DNA from 2 places in the Streptomyces sp. NPDC007896 genome. Region 2 is predicted to be linked to the other one. Evidence: riboswitches for the same ligand, from Rfam matches in the RefSeq annotation. Region 2 holds a riboswitch; the other holds the start of a gene.

What was found. Region 2 has a riboswitch for glycine ahead of gcvP (aminomethyl-transferring glycine dehydrogenase). Riboswitches for the same ligand answer to the same signal wherever they lie in the genome.
Region 1: another riboswitch for glycine. It lies ahead of gcvT (glycine cleavage system aminomethyltransferase GcvT); the one in region 2 lies ahead of gcvP (aminomethyl-transferring glycine dehydrogenase).

The regions. Positions count from the first base shown of each region.
Region 1 covers NZ_JBIBKX010000010.1:359,454-367,321, forward strand. The annotation lists gene ACFZDJ_RS31235 (ABC transporter substrate-binding protein) at 1-1,482, opposite strand, end outside; gene ACFZDJ_RS31240 (ABC transporter permease) at 1,552-2,559, opposite strand; gene ACFZDJ_RS31245 (enhanced serine sensitivity protein SseB C-terminal domain-containing protein) at 2,903-3,703, opposite strand; gene ACFZDJ_RS31250 (enhanced serine sensitivity protein SseB) at 3,928-4,731, opposite strand; gene ACFZDJ_RS31255 (AAA family ATPase) at 4,862-5,542, opposite strand; glycine riboswitch at 5,711-5,811, shown strand; gene gcvT (glycine cleavage system aminomethyltransferase GcvT) at 5,958-7,076, shown strand; gene gcvH (glycine cleavage system protein GcvH) at 7,205-7,582, shown strand; gene glyA (serine hydroxymethyltransferase) at 7,596-7,868, shown strand, end outside.
Region 2 covers NZ_JBIBKX010000003.1:5,698-13,565, reverse strand. The annotation lists gene gcvP (aminomethyl-transferring glycine dehydrogenase) at 1-2,272, opposite strand, end outside; glycine riboswitch at 2,453-2,548, opposite strand; gene ACFZDJ_RS11220 (PRC-barrel domain-containing protein) at 2,663-3,034, shown strand; gene ACFZDJ_RS11215 (DNA polymerase IV) at 3,126-4,520, opposite strand; gene ACFZDJ_RS11210 (MerR family transcriptional regulator) at 4,565-5,209, opposite strand; gene ACFZDJ_RS11205 (bifunctional nuclease family protein) at 5,521-5,994, opposite strand; gene ACFZDJ_RS11200 (MerR family transcriptional regulator) at 6,081-6,845, opposite strand; gene ACFZDJ_RS11195 (FHA domain-containing protein) at 6,888-7,853, opposite strand.

The DNA.
Region 1 (7,868 bases), on a different contig from region 2:
CGGGAAGTCCGGGCCCCAGCCCATGATGATGATGCCGTAGCCCTTCTTCTGCACGTTCGAGGGGCTGCCGATGATGCCGGTGGTCTGCGAACCGTCGTACTGGTCGATCTGGGCGTTGATGCCGATCTTCTTCAGCGACGCCTGGAGCGACTGGGCCGTGGCGACCTCGACCGGCTTGTTGTTGCGCACCGCGATGGTGGTGGAGAAGCCGTTCGGCTTGCCGCACGCCTTCAGCGCCGCCTTGGCCTTCTCGACGTTGCCGTTCTTGTCGGCACCGGAGATGCCGTACGGGTCGTACTTCTGGCCCTCGGCGCCCGGGACGGACGGCGGGAGCATGTTGGTGCCGATGTCACCACCGGCGATCGGGCCACCGCGCGCGGTCTGCAGCGAGACGTGGTCCGCGCCGAGGATCACGGCCTTGCGGCACTCGACGTTGTCGAACGGCTTCACGCTCTGCGGGAAGGCCGCGTACCGGATGTAACCCGAGATCGGGTTGTCCAGGTTGGCCTTGTGCTCCTTCAGGGCGGTGGTGCGGCCCTGCGGGGACATGCCGGTCTGGTTGATGTCCAGGTCCAGGTCACCGTTGAGCAGGCGCTGGTCCAGCTGGTTGGCGTCCGAGTAGAACTGGACGGTGATCTTGTCCGGGTACGCCTTGCGGATCGGGTCCGAGGACTGCTTCCAGTTCGTGTTGCGCGCCAGCGTCAGGCTCTTGCCGGGGCTGTAGGACTCGAACTTGTACGGGCCGGAGGAGAACGGCTTCAGGCCGTACTTGGACTTGGTGTCCATGTCCTGGCGGACCGGGGAGGCCGAGACCAGACCCAGCACCTCCTGGAAGTCCGAGTTGGCCTTGGGGAGGTGGAAGACGATCGTCTTGTCGTCCGGCGTGGTGATGGCCTTCAGGCCCAGCTTGTCCTTGGACGTGTCCTTGTAGGGACCCTTGTACTCGCCCTTGGGGTCCAGGAAGTCCTTGAGGTACGTCGGACCGCCGGACAGCACGTCCTGCGCCCACACGCGCTCGATGCCGTACTTCACGTCCTTGGACGTGATCGCCTTGCCGTCCTCCCACGTGACGCCGTCACGCAGGGTGTACGTGTACGTCTTGCCGTCGTCCGTGACCTTCGCGAGACCCGTGGCGAGGTCCGGGGTGAGCTCGGCGCCGGCCTTGCCCGGCTCCGTCTTGCCCGTGACCAGCTGGCGGCTGTAGTAGCGCGCGAAGTCCCACATGAAGCCGTAGTAGCCACGCGTGGTGTCCCACGAGTCGGCGTCCTGGGCACCGCCGAACCGCAGCGTGCCGCCCTTCTTGACCAGGGAGGCCTGGGCGACCTTGTTGTTGGCGGCGTCGAAGCCGGCGGCGCCGGTCTTCGAACCGTTGTTGTCGCCGCTGCCTCCGCCGCCGCACGCCGCCGTGGTCAGCAGTGCGGCGACCGCAGCAGCGGCGGCAAGCGCCTGCTTACGCCGCCCTGAGGTGCGTTGGGTAGTCACGATCTCGGATCCTCCGGATTTGATGAGAGACCCCGTGTTGGTGCCACGGGACGCTTGGGGTGTGGCAGTTCAGCGGGAGGCCTTCGGGTCCAGCGCGTCCCGCACGCCGTCGCCGAAGAGGTTGAAGGCAAGGACGGTGATGAAGATCGCCACACCAGGGACCACCATGTACATGGGGTCGGACTCGTAGTAGTCGATCGCGCTCGACAGCATCTGTCCCCAGGACGACGTGGGCGGCTTGACGCCCACACCCAGGAAGCTGAGTGCCGCCTCGGTGAGGATGTTCGTGGGGATCATCATCGTCGTGTAGACGATGATCGGTGCGACCAGGTTGGGCAGCAGTTCCTTGAACAGGATGTAGAAGCGCCCGGCGCCCAGCGATCGCGCGGCCTCGACGTACTCGCGCTCACGCATCGAGAGCGTCTGGCCGCGCACCACGCGTCCGATGTAGGGCCAGCCGAAGAAGCCGATGACCAGGATCATCACGAACACCCGCACGTTGGAGCCGGACAGGCCCAGCATGTTGTTCGGCATCACCGAGACCAGGGCGATCGTGAACAGGAGTTGCGGGAAGGCCAGCAGGCCGTCCATCACGCGGCTGATGAGCGAGTCCACCCAGCCTCCGAAGAAGCCCGCCAGGATGCCGAGCACGGTGCCGAGGACGACCGCTACGACGGCGGAGAGGAAGCCCACCAGGAGCGAGACGCGGGCACCGTAGAGGATGCGGGCGAGGATGTCGCGGCCGTTGACGGGCTCGACGCCCAGCAGGTGGTCGCCGCTGATGCCGCCCAATGACCCCGTGGGAGTACCGAACAGAGGGTCGATCAGCTTCTCGTTGAAGGTGTCCGGGTCCTGACCGAGCAGGTGGGTGATCACTGGCGCGAGCAGGGCGACCACGATGAGGACGAGCACGACGATGCCGCCGGTCAGGGCGAGCTTGTCCCTCTTCAGCCGCTCCCAGGCGATCCGGCCCAGGGAACGTCCCTGCACGACCTTCTCACCGGCGGCGGCAGCCGCCGCTTCTTCGGCCGCACTCGGGGCCGCTTCCGCGGTCGGCTCGTGCAATGGTGCCGTCATCTGGCAGGGACCCCTCTCAACCGGCGGTAGCCGGCCCACACGTGCCGCTTGTAGCGGCGTGATCAGTCCGTCGTACACAGGGGCTAAACCCCCTGGAGCGGGAGTCTTCAACGCCTCGGCGATCTGTAGCCAGACTTGAAGGTGAATGGATGCGTAAACGTGATGCTGTCAGGGGGGTTCCGTTATCCGGACGGCGGGTAACGGGGGTCGGACACGGGGCAGTTGGGACGCCGGGGGTGAATACGGGCGTTACCCGGACGATCCATCGCCATCTACGCGCGAAGAAATGCAGAGCCGCGGTGAAGGACCCGTGCTGATCCTTCACGGTTCGCCGAACGTCGGATCAGTATCCGCCGGGTGCCGGTGGATAGCCGTACCCACCCGCCATCGGAGCCTGGGCGGGGGCCGCGTGGGCCTCGCGGTCGTAGAACGGCCGCGCGTTGGCGCGCAGCCACATCGCCACCGGGTCGTACTCGTCCGACATCGCGACGGTCGACACGGGCAGCCCGTCCGGAACCGCGCCGATGGACTGCTGCATCATCGCCCGCACCGAGTCGACGGCGGGCGGCGAGGTGTCGTAGACGTCGAGCCCGATGGCCAGATACGGCGCCCCGAGCGCCGGCTGCACCCAGGCGCGGCGCAGCGAACGCACGGCGGTGGTGCGATGTGCGTTCTGGGTGAGCAGGGCGTAGAACTGCGGGATCTCGATGCCGGGTTCGGACAGGCGCAGCGGACCGGCGGGCTGGCGCTCCAGACCCGCCGCGATTCTGCGCAGATCCAGCCATGGGATGCCGACCCCGCCGCCCGGGGCGTGCGGATTGAGCCAGAGCCCGAAGTGGTCGGGGTAGAGGGTGCGGGCCACGTCGAGGCCGTCGACGACCTCGTACGACCGGTTCCAGCCGCTGGCCGAGAGTTCCTGGGCGGAGGTGACGCACGGCGCGTAGCCGAAGCCGTCCACCTCCATGTTCCCGTACTGGGCGTCCGGGGAGCCGCCCTGGCCGTGCCAGAGCAGCATCCACACCTGGCCGGACGACGGGGTCGCGAGCGCGCGAAGGAGCGCCTCGTAGGCGTCGTAACGCCCGGGCGTCACCTGGCGCAGCATGTGCTCGACCTGACCGGCCGCGGCCGTGCCCGACGCGCTCACCTTCAACCGCCCCTTCGCGAAGAAATCATGACGTCGACCAACCCCTCGGCCGAACCCCGGCCGAGCCATGAAACCAGCTTAAGCGGCGAATGCGCTCCGCTGGGGGAGCCGTTGGGAGCTCGGGGCCCGTTGTGGTCTGGAGGCTGCGGGTTGATCGTGGCTGGGCGCGCCCCCGCGGCGGAGCCGCACCATGGTCACAGCCTCGCGCCCCTTTCGGGGCGCTTCTACTGGGTCTGCTGATAGAAGGGCCGTACCTGGGCTCGCATCCAGTCGCCCACCGGGTCCTGGGCGACGTCCAGGAGGACCAGGTTCACCGGCCACCTGACCGCGACGCGGGAGAGGGCCCGGGAGAGGGCGTCCATGGGGAGGGCGCGGAGGTCTCCCTCCCACACGGAGAGTTCGACCCCGACGAACATGACCGGGTCGTCGCCCTCGATGCTGGCCAGACAGCGGCGGGCGGTCCGTACGACTCCCGTCGCCGCGAACTCGGCCGAGGCGGCGGCGAAGAAGTCCACCGGATCGTCCTGCCAGTCGGGCTCGTAGAGCTTCACCCGGCCCCCGCTCGTGGGCCCGTCCAGCGGGGTGCGCCCGGCCCGGCACAGCTCGGCGACCGCGAGGGGCGGCAGCGGCACACCGACCACCCCGTCCGGGTTGATCGCGATGCCGACCTGCGGAGGCAGCCCGCGGGCGAACTCGACCGCGGGCGCGATCGTGTACGACAGATGGCTGCCGGCGACCTGGCGGAACTGCTCCTCGGAGCTGAAGACCGGCACGTACGCCTGGCCGTCGATCTCCAGGGTGGGCAGGTCGAGGGATCCCGCGTGCGGTCCGCCGCCGTTGGGCAGCGGCACCCAGACGAAGCTGCGGCCGAGGACCTCGACGATGCGGCCGCCGGCCGAGGGCACTCCGAGGGACGCGGAGAGCACCTCCTCCAGTTCGTTGCCCGGCCAGCCGCCGTGCGAGTGGGGGTGTGAGCCGGGTTGCGGGTACGCCGGTGCCGAGAAGTCTGGGAAGTCGGGGATGTCCATCTGTCTACCTGTCTACCGCCTGCGGTGAACCACTGTTCTGGTGTTCTGGCTGGAAAGATTAGTGGGCCTGTACGACTTCCCTACCGCTCTCGGCCGCCCTCGACTGCTCCCGGCCACTCGCGGCCGTTTCTCAGTCACCGAAGCCGATCCTGCGCAGTACATCCGCCGCGTCCCGGTCGAGGAGCACCGCCGAGCCGCAGCCCTCCGGCAGGTCGCCCCGCTCGACGGAGCGCAGCAGTCGGGCGACCGCGCCCCGGTGACGGGCGAACGCGTACCTCGAGACGCCCCGGCCGCGCTCGCGCTGGCCCTCCAGCGCCGTGCCGGGCGTGACGTCGAGCAACAGCAGGTGGAGGGTGCCGCCGCGGCGCTGGGCCTCGCGGGCGAGCCAGCGGCGCACCCAGGCCTGCGTACCGCAGTCGTGCACGACGACCCCGACGCCGGAGCGCAGGGCGCGGCGCAGGCCCGCGTAGTGCGCGAGGCGGACGAGGGGCCGGTAGACGGCGTACGGCAGCCGGCCGGCCGCCCGCTCGTCCCAGCGGTCCCTGGCGTCCTGGGAGTCGATGCGCGGACCCTCGACGGCGCGGCGCATCAGGGTCGACTTGCCGCTGCCCGGCAACCCGGTGACCACGACGACGTCGGCCGCTCCGAAGTGCAGACCGTGCGGAGAGTGTCCCGCGCGCGCTCTGAGGTCGCGGACGACGGCCGTCGGCAGTGCCCCGCACGCCTCCCGGGTCCCGGCCGGGGCGCCGGGCTGCTCGGGCAGCGCGAGGCCCGAGGTCGTGGCGTACGCCGTGGTCCTGTTCACCGTGATCGTCCTCCCCTTGGGTGTGGAGTCCCATCCCCGTCGAGTGTAAAGAGAAGGTAATGCGCGGTGTCTCTCGTTTCCGTACGCGGACTGCCACAGGCCGGTTACAGATGCGGACTGCCGTGATCGGGCGGCGCGTGCGATGATGTGCCCGCCAACTGCATACCGGCCGCTTGAATCCGCGCGGGAGAGTTCCGGGAACCTTCGGGTACCCGGGCGCCGAAGGAGCAAGTCCCTCCCTTGAATCTCTCAGGCCCCGTTACCGCGCGGGCGAGGCACATCTGAAAAGCGGGCCGCTCTCCAGTGGCTCCACCCAAGGTGCAAGTCAGGACCTCCGTTCGCGGGGTCGTGATGAACCTCTCAGGTTCCGATGACAGATGGGGAGGAACGACCTCGCCGTCATGCCTTGGGAGCCCCACCGATGAGCAGTAACGCACCCCGTCTCACCGCGCTCGATGCCCTGCATCGCTCGCTCGGCGCGACGATGACCGACTTCGCGGGCTGGGACATGCCCCTGCGCTACGGCTCCGAACGCGACGAGCACCTCGCCGTACGCACCCGGGCCGGTCTCTTCGACCTGTCGCACATGGGCGAGATCACGGTCACCGGGCCGGGGGCCGCCGCCCTGCTGAACCACGCGCTGGTCGGCAACATCGCCTCCGTCGGCGTCGGCCGCGCCCGCTACACGATGATCTGCCAGGAGGACGGCGGCATCCTGGACGACCTGATCGTCTACCGGCTGGCCGAGCACGAGTACATGGTCGTCGCGAACGCCTCCAACGCCCAGGTGGTGCTGGACGCGCTGACCGAGCGCGCCGCCGGCTTCGACGCCCTCGTGCGCGACGACCGGGACGCGTACGCGCTGATCGCCGTGCAGGGCCCCGAGTCCCCCGGCATCCTCAAGTCGCTGACCGACGCCGACCTGGACGGGCTGAAGTACTACGCGGGCCTGCCGGGCACCGTCGCGGGCGTCCCGGCGCTGATCGCCCGCACGGGCTACACGGGCGAGGACGGCTTCGAGCTGTTCGTGGCCCCGTCCGACGCCGAGAAGCTGTGGCAGGCGCTGACGGACGCGGGCGCGCCCGTCGGGCTCGTCCCCTGCGGCCTGTCCTGCCGCGACACGCTGCGCCTGGAGGCGGGCATGCCGCTGTACGGGCATGAGCTGACCACCTCGCTCACCCCCTTCGACGCGGGGCTCGGGCGGGTCGTGAAGTTCGAGAAGGAGGGGGACTTCGTGGGGCGTGCCGCGCTCCAGGAGGCCGCCGCCCGCGCCGAGGAGAACCCCCCGCGGGTGCTCGTCGGGCTTGTCGCCGAGGGCCGTCGCGTACCGCGCGCCGGGTTCTCGGTCGTCGCCGACGGCAAGGTGATCGGCGAGGTCACCTCCGGCGCGCCCTCCCCGACGCTGGGCAAGCCGATCGCGATGGCGTACGTCGACGCCGCACACGCCGCGCCGGGCACGGCCGGGGTCGGCGTGGACATCCGGGGCAGCCATGAGCCGTACGAGGTCGTGGCGCTGCCGTTCTACAAGCGCCAGAAGTAGCTTCGGGGCCGAAAGGGCCCCGTTCAGCGCGCCCACGTGACGCACGCCGCTGTGTCACGTCTCGTATCCCAGGACCACTCGGTCATCCCGTTCATCCGCACTCCCCCGCGTACAGGAGAATTCAGGCCATGAGCAACCCCCAGCAGCTGCGCTACAGCAAGGAGCACGAGTGGCTGTCGGTCGCCGAGGACGGCGTCTCGACGGTCGGCATCACCGAGTTCGCGGCCAACGCGCTCGGCGATGTCGTCTACGCCCAGCTTCCGGAGGTCGGTGACACGGTGACCGCGGGCGAGACCTGCGGCGAACTGGAGTCGACCAAGTCCGTCAGCGACCTGTACGCGCCGGTCACCGGCGAGGTCGTGGAGGCCAACCAGGACGTGGTGGACGACCCGTCGCTGGTGAACTCCGCCCCCTTCGAGGGTGGCTGGCTGTTCAAGGTACGCGTCACGGACGAGCCGGCCGACCTGCTCTCCGCCGACGAGTACACCGAGTTCTCCGGCTCTTAAGGACTTCTGACTGATGTCGCTTCTGAACACGCCCCTGCACGAGCTGGACCCGGACGTCGCCGCCGCCGTCGACGCCGAGCTGCACCGCCAGCAGTCCACCCTGGAGATGATCGCCTCGGAGAACTTCGCTCCGGTCGCGGTCATGGAGGCCCAGGGCTCGGTCCTCACCAACAAGTACGCCGAGGGCTACCCGGGCCGCCGCTACTACGGCGGCTGCGAGCACGTCGACGTGGTCGAGCAGATCGCCATCGACCGCGTCAAGGCGCTCTTCGGCGCCGAGCACGCG
Region 2 (7,868 bases):
AGGGAGCGGCCGAGATCGGTCCCACGCCGGTCTCGGGACCGGCCGCGGGCTGCAGCGGGTGGTTCGGCAGGTACGGCGCCAGGTGCGCGCGTACGCCGACCGGGCCCACGCCCGGACCGCCACCGCCGTGCGGGATGCAGAACGTCTTGTGCAGGTTCAGGTGGGAGACGTCACCGCCGAAGTGGCCCGGCTTGGCGAGGCCCACCAGTGCGTTGAGGTTGGCACCGTCGACGTACACCTGCCCGCCCGCCTCGTGCACCTGCGCGCAGATGTCGGCGACGTGCTCCTCGAACACACCGTGCGTCGAGGGGTACGTGATCATCAGCACGGACAGCTCGTCGCGGTACTGCTCGATCTTCGCGCGCAGGTCCTCGACGTCGATCTCGCCGTCCTCGGCGGTCTTCACGACGACGACCTTCATGCCGGCCATCACGGCGCTCGCGGCGTTCGTGCCGTGCGCGGAGGACGGGATCAGGCAGACCGTGCGCTGGTCATCGCCGTTGGCCCGGTGGTAGCCGCGTACGGCCAGCAGCCCGGCCAGCTCGCCCTGGGAGCCCGCGTTCGGCTGGAGCGACACCTTGTCGTACCCGGTGACCTCGGCGAGCCGCTCCTCCAGCTCCTGGATGAGGGTGAGATAGCCCTGCGCCTGCTCGGCGGGCACGAAGGGGTGCAGCTGGCCGAACTCGGGCCAGGTGACCGGCTCCATCTCGGTGGTCGCGTTGAGCTTCATGGTGCAGGAGCCCAGCGGGATCATGCCGCGGTCGAGCGCGTAGTCACGGTCGGACAGCCTGCGCAGGTAGCGCAGCATCGCGGTCTCGGAGCGGTACTGGTGGAAGACCGGGTGCGTGAGGTAGTCGTCGGTGCGCAGCAGCGCCGCGGGCAGCGTGTCCTCGGCGCTGGCGTCCAGGGCCTCGATGTCACCGTCGACGCCGAACGCGGTCCACACGGCGCCCACCTGCTTGCGGGCGGTGGTCTCGTCGCAGGCGATCGACACGTGGTCGGCGTCGACGAGATGGAGGTTGACGCCTCCGCTGCGCGCGCCCGCCACGACCTCGGCGGCCCGGCCCGGCACCCGCGCGGTCAGCGTGTCGAAGTAGGCACCGTGCACGACCTCGACCCCGCCGGCCGTCAGGCCCGCGGCGAGGATCGTGGCGTACCGGTGCGTACGCCGCGCGATGGTCCGCAGGCCCTCGGGACCGTGGTAGACGGCGTACATGCCGGCCATCACCGCGAGCAGCACCTGCGCCGTACAGATGTTGCTGGTCGCCTTCTCGCGGCGGATGTGCTGCTCCCGCGTCTGCAGAGCGAGCCGGTACGCCTTGTGTCCGTCGGCGTCCACGGAGACGCCCACCAGCCGGCCGGGCAGGCTGCGCGCGAACTTCTCGCGCACCGCCATGTATCCGGCGTGCGGACCGCCGAAGCCCATCGGCACGCCGAAGCGCTGGGTCGTACCGATCGCGATGTCGGCGCCGAGCTCACCGGGCGAGGTGAGCAGCGTGAGGGCGAGCAGGTCGGCGGCGACCGTGACGACCGCGCCGAGCTCGTGCGCCTGCTCGATGACGGGCTTCAGGTCGCGTACGGCACCGGAGGCGCCCGGGTACTGGATCAGCACGCCATTGATCTCACGCCCGGCGATCTCGGCCGGGATGCCCTCGCCCAGGTCGGCGACGACGATCTCGACGCCGGTCGGCTCGGCGCGGGTCTCGATGACGGCGACGGTCTGCGGCAGGGTGTCCGCGTCGACCAGGAAGAGGCCCTTCTTGTTCTTGCCCATGCGTCGGGACAGCGCCATCGCCTCGGCGGCAGCGGTGCCCTCGTCGAGCAGCGAGGCGCCGGAGGTGGGCAGCCCGGTCAGCTCGGCGACGACGGTCTGGAAGTTCAGCAGCGCTTCGAGCCGCCCCTGGGAGATCTCCGGCTGGTACGGCGTGTACGCGGTGTACCAGGCCGGGTTCTCCATGACGTTGCGCAGGATCACCGGCGGCGTGAACGTGCCGTAGTAGCCGAGGCCGATCATCGAGTCGAGCACCTGGTTGCGGTCCGCGAGAGAGCGCAGCTCGGCCAGTACCTCGGCCTCGGTGCGCGCGCCCGGCAGCTCCAGCGCCTCGGCGTTCTTGATGACGTCCGGCACGGCGGCGGCCGTCAGCTCGTCGAGCGAGCCGTACCCGACCTGCGCGAGCATCTTGGCCCGTGCCTCGGGGTCGGGCCCGATGTGGCGCTGCTCGAAGGGGATTCCCTGTTCGAGCTCGGAGAGCGGAATGCGATGGGCGGTCATTGCGGAGGCCTCCTGGTCTGACACGACCTTCGAGGGGCACCACGGCGCGGGTACCCCGACGGCCTCCCCCTCTGTCATCTCAACCTGAGAGCTTCACCGGACCGCCCGCTCACTGCGACCCGGCTTTCACCGTCGGTGAGAGCGGAGGCCTTCGACACCCGCCCTGCTTTCCAGAGTGACCTCGTCCGTGCGGTACGTGTGCCTGAGAGATTCCGGGGAGGATTTGCTCCTTCGGCGCCTCCGATGATGTCTGGAGGACTCTCCCGCACGGGGTCAGCAGCCGCTTGCCAGCGTACCAGCGAGGACAACGCACGAGCTTTCGAGTGGCCACCTTCCCGAATGTGCTCTTTTGTAGTGCTTACGGATGAGTTGCTAGCGAGTGGAGGGACCGTGCAGACCGACATCGATCCGCGCAACCTGATCGGCCGCAAGGCGCTCGACCGCAACGGCGCCAAGATCGGCACGGTCGACGAGGTCTATCTCGACGACGCGACCGGCGTCCCGGAGTGGGCCGCCATACGGACGGGCCTGTTCAGCAGGGACGCCTTCGTCCCCCTGGAGCCCAGCGAAGTCGTCGAGGGCACCCTGCGTGTCCCCTTCGACCGCGCCCTGATCAAGGACGCCCCCGACTTCGGCGTGGGCCGCCACCTCTCCCCCGAACAGGAACTCCAGCTCTACCACCACTACGGCCTGGACGTGACACCCCCACCCCCGCCCCCGGACCGCGACTTCGGCCGTCTGGCGGGCACGGACGAAGGGTGACCTCTCGGCTTGCGCCCCGCTGGCGCGCCCCTCCAGGGGCGCGGGAAACTGCGCGACCAGCCACAGACAACCCGCGACTGCCGAACCGACCTCACCCCCCACGGCGATCGCACACGGCCCCCATCACCAACGGCAACGGATCCGCCAACTCCAACGCAACATCATCCGTACGAAACGTCCGCACACGCCCCGGCTCGGAGTAAGGCGTCTCGAACCGCACGGTGACCCTGCCGAGCCCACTCCCCTGCACCCACCCGTGCCCGAACTCCGCATGCCGCACGTCATGCCCCGCAGGCCACCGCCGCTCGGCAGGCGGCGCCTGCTCGGCAGCCGCTTCCTCCGCCCTCTCTTCGCCCGGATGCTCGAGCACCGCCGACTCCCCCGCGGCGGCCTCCGCCTCCGCTTGCGCCTGGGCCTGGGCCTGGGCGAACAGGTCCTCCTGCGTGTAGTCGGCGAGCCCCGAGACGCCGACCCCCAGCAGCCGCACGCCCCCGGTCGTGTCCACCGCCTCCAGAAGCCGCGCGGCGGCCTCTCGTACGACGCCGGGGTCGTCCGTCGGCCCCCGCAGCGTCTCGGACCGGGTCAGCGTCGAGAAGTCATACCTGCGCACCTTCAGCACGATGGTCCGCCCGGACAGCCCCGCACCCCGCAACCGCCGCACACACCGGTCGGCGAGCCGCTGCACCTCCAGGCCCACCCGCATCCGATCGTGGATGTCCACGTCGTACGTGTCCTCCACCGACACGGACTTCGTCTCCCGCTCGGCCACCACGGGCCGCTCGTCGTGCGCCAGCGCCATCGCGTACAGCGCGTGCCCGTGCGCCTTCCCCACCAGCCGTACGAGCTCGTCCTCGCCCGCCTCGGCGATCTCGTCGACCGTGGTGATCCCTGCCCGGCGCAGATGGTCCCCGGTCGCCGGCCCGACACCCGGCAGCGTCCGCACCGACATCGGCCCCAGCAGCGCGCGCTCCGTCCCCGGTTCGATGACCACGAGACCGTCGGGCTTCGCCTGCTCCGAAGCGATCTTGGCGAGCATCTTGGACGCGGCGAGCCCCACCGAACCCGTCAGCCCCGTGACGGCCCGTATGTCCGCGCGCAGCTTCACCCCGGCCAGCCGCGCGGAAGCCTCGTCCCAGGCGGCTTGCCCCGCCTCCAGATCGACGAACGCCTCGTCCAGGCTCAGCGGCTCCACCAACGGCGACAGCGCCCCCAGCAGCCCCATCACCTGCTCGCTGACCTCCCGGTAGAGCGTGAAGCGGGGCACGAGATACGCGGCGTTCGGCGCGAGCCGCCGTGCCTGGGCCATGGGCATCGCCGAGTGCACCCCGAAGACCCGTGCCTCGTACGAGGCGGTCGCGACGACTCCGCGGGGTCCGAGCCCGCCCACGACGACGGCCTTCCCGCGCAGGCTCGGCTTGGCTGCCTGCTCCGCCGAGGCGAAGAAGGCATCCATGTCGAGATGCAGGATCGTAGGCGCGGTTCTCACATCTCCGATGCTGCCCTACGCCACTGACAATGCCTCTGCGGACCTCAGACGGCCCGATTGCGCCGACGCGCCAGCTCGTCCGTCGGGTTGTGCCCGACGAGCGTCTCGCCCGTGTCCACGCGCTCCCCGTGCAACTGCGAGAGCGCGCTCTCGACGTCCCGCCACACCACGCCCACGGCGATCCCGAAGACGCCCTGGCCGCCCTGCAACAGGGCGTGGACCTCGTCGGGCGAGGAACATTCGTAGACGGTCGCGCCGTCGCTCATCAGCGTCATCCGCTCCAGGTCCCGGAAGCCGCGTTCCCTGAGGTGCTGGACCGTGGAGCGGATGTTCTGCAACGACACTCCCGTGTCGAGGAACCGCTTCACGATCTTCAGGACGACGACGTCCCGGAAGCTGTAGAGCCGCTGGGTCCCCGACCCGTAAGCGGGCCGCACGCTCGGTTCGACCAGACCGGTCCTGGCCCAGTAGTCCAGCTGCCGGTAGGTGATGCCCGCGGCGGCACACGCCGTAGGACCGCGGTAGCCGATCTCCTCGGCCGCCGCCCCTCCCCCACCGTGCTCGCCAGACACCGCTGTCGGCCGCTGCGGAACGTGATCGGCCGCGCTGCCGTGAAGCGGGTACGGGCTGCTCTCCCCCAGACTTCGTCCGGGGGCACCCCCAGCCGTACCGTCGCCGCTGCTTCTCACGCCGACCTCCGTCCTTGACCTGCCCTCTCGACGGTAGGCAGTCACCGGGGGTGCGTCAACGATCGCCACACTCGGCACGCCGAGTGATAATCACCCTAGGAGTGGTTTCCCGTGTCCCACCGCGGGGAAAGGCTAGCCGAATGCTCTCGGAGCGGGCCGCAGCGCGCCACACGGGCCACGGGCAATTGCCGCCCCCGAGTCCTGCGATCCATCGTTTTGTCAGGGGGCGGACGCCACGCCCTGACCCGCGAGCCCGGCGTCCGATCGCCCACCCGCGGGCGATCGGTCCCGTCACCCGTTGACCGGTCCCCCTACTGGCTGTTGGTCCCGAAGTCCTCGGGCGAGATCTGGTCGAGGAACTCTCGGAACTTCTCCACCTCGTCCTCCTGCTCGTCCGGGATCGCGATGCCGGCGTCGTCGAGCACCCCGTCACTGCCGTAGATCGGCGTTCCGGTGCGCAGCGCCAGCGCTATGGCGTCGGACGGGCGGGCACTGACCTCGACCCCGCTGGCGAACACCAGCTCCGCGTAGAAGACCCCCTCGCGCAGATCAGTGATGCGCACCTCGGTGAGCTCCTGGCCGACGGCTTCCAGCACGTCCTTGAACAGGTCGTGGGTCAGCGGTCGCGCGGGGGCCATGCCCTGCTGGGCGAAGGCGATCGCCGTCGCCTCCCCCGGTCCGATCCAGATGGGGAGGTAACGGTCGCCTCCCACTTCACGCAGGAGCACGATCGGTTGGTTGGAGGGCATTTCGACCCGGACACCTACGACATCGAGCTCGTTCACACAGTAACCCTAGGCCGTGCCCGGGACGTTTGGGTAGTCGGGCACAGAACGGGTGGCCGATCCGGACGCCCGCCGGGCACTTCGGGTCAGGGAAGCCGCACGCCCAGCGCGGTCTGCACCAGCGCCGCGTGCAGCTTCACCGTCAGCCCCGCCAGCTCCTTCGTACGGGCCTCGGCGTGCGCCCTGGTCTGCGGATTGCGGTGGCGCCGCAAAGGGGCCACCACCTGGTCCACGAGCCCCGCGTCACGGTCGGCCGCGGCCTTCATCGCACGCAAATGGCGTGGCTCGATCCCGAATCGCCCGAGCTCGACGACGAGCGCGGCGACCGTCACCGCCTCGGCGTCATATGCCCCGTCCGGAAGCGGGGCGAGGAGGCCGTACGACTCCCACTCCTGAAGCTCCTGCTCACCGATCTCGGCGGCGGCCAGCAGCTCCGCACGGCCCACCCGGGCCGCTGTGGGTGCCTCGGGCTCCCCGAAGAGGTCACCGAGCCCACCGAACGGCTCCCCGTCACCGGAGTCGCGCTGCCGCCCCACGGACGGCAGCCGCACCGGCTCCCCACGCTCCAGAGCGTCCAGATGCTCGCGGATCACCTTCAACGGCAGATAGTGGTCCCGCTGCATCCGCAGTACGTGCCCGAGGCGCTCGACGTCGGCCTGGCTGAACTTGCGATACCCCGAGGGGGTCCGCTGCGGCTCGATGAGCCCCTCCGACTCCAGGAACCGGATCTTGGAGATCGTGACTTCGGGGAACTCGTCGCGCAGCGTGTTCAGCACCGAGCCGATGCTGATCAGCCCACTGTCCGCTGCGGCGGTACCGCTCCCGGCACCGCCGCTCGGTGATCGAAGCATGGACCTTCCTGAGGGTCCCCCCGGACGGAGTCCGGGGGAGGGTCAGATGCCTCGCTGGCTCGCGTAGAAGACCAGCCGGTACTTGCCGATCTGCACCTCATCGCCGTTCGACAGCGGGACCGAGTCGATTCGCTCCCGGTTGACGTACGTGCCGTTCAGGCTGCCCACGTCCGCGACCGTGAACGAGCCGTCCGCGGCGCGACGGAACTCCACGTGGCGACGCGACACGGTCACGTCGTCCAGGAAGATGTCGCTCTGCGGATGACGCCCGGCCGTGGTCAGGTCACCGTCCAGCAGGAAGCGGCTGCCCGAGTTCGGACCGCGGCGCACCACCAGGAGCGCAGAGCCGAGCGGCAGCGCGTCGACGGCCGCCTGCGCCTCCGGAGAGAGCGTCGGCATCTGCGTCTGGCCGGTGACCTCGGCATCGTAGGCCTCGATGCCCGAAATGGAGATCGTGGATGTGGTCTCGGACGCACGCTCCGGGACCGCACCGGGCCGCAGCGGCGCACCGCAGTTGGAGCAGAAGCGGCTGTTCTCCGCGTTGCGGTTACCGCACCTCGTACACACCAGGGCCGACATGGACGGATCCTCCTGCCGCGGCTGCCCCCCAGGGGCATGGGACGCGTACGGGTCGGAGGCGAACCCTCCACCCGCACTTGAGGCTGACGGTTCCCCGAAACCTATGCGTCCGGACTGGGCAGGGTCAACAGACGGCGCGCCCTGACCACCGGGAATGTCACCGACCTGGTCCCGGAACAGCGGGCGGTCGCCGCTCTGGCCCTCCGCGTCACCATGGCGTGGGGCACGGTGTCGGGCAGTCGCGTTGTCGCTGCCCTCTCCTCGTGCGCTCTTGCCGAACAACTTCGCAAACAACTTCACGGGCGATTCCCCTTGACCGAAACAGACCCGCCCGTGGGGCAGGACGAACACTGATTGAACACACCGGTCGACCCGGACATCCTCACAACGTCCGTATCCACCAGACAGTTTCCACCACGCACCACCCATTCGGTGCGCCGACCC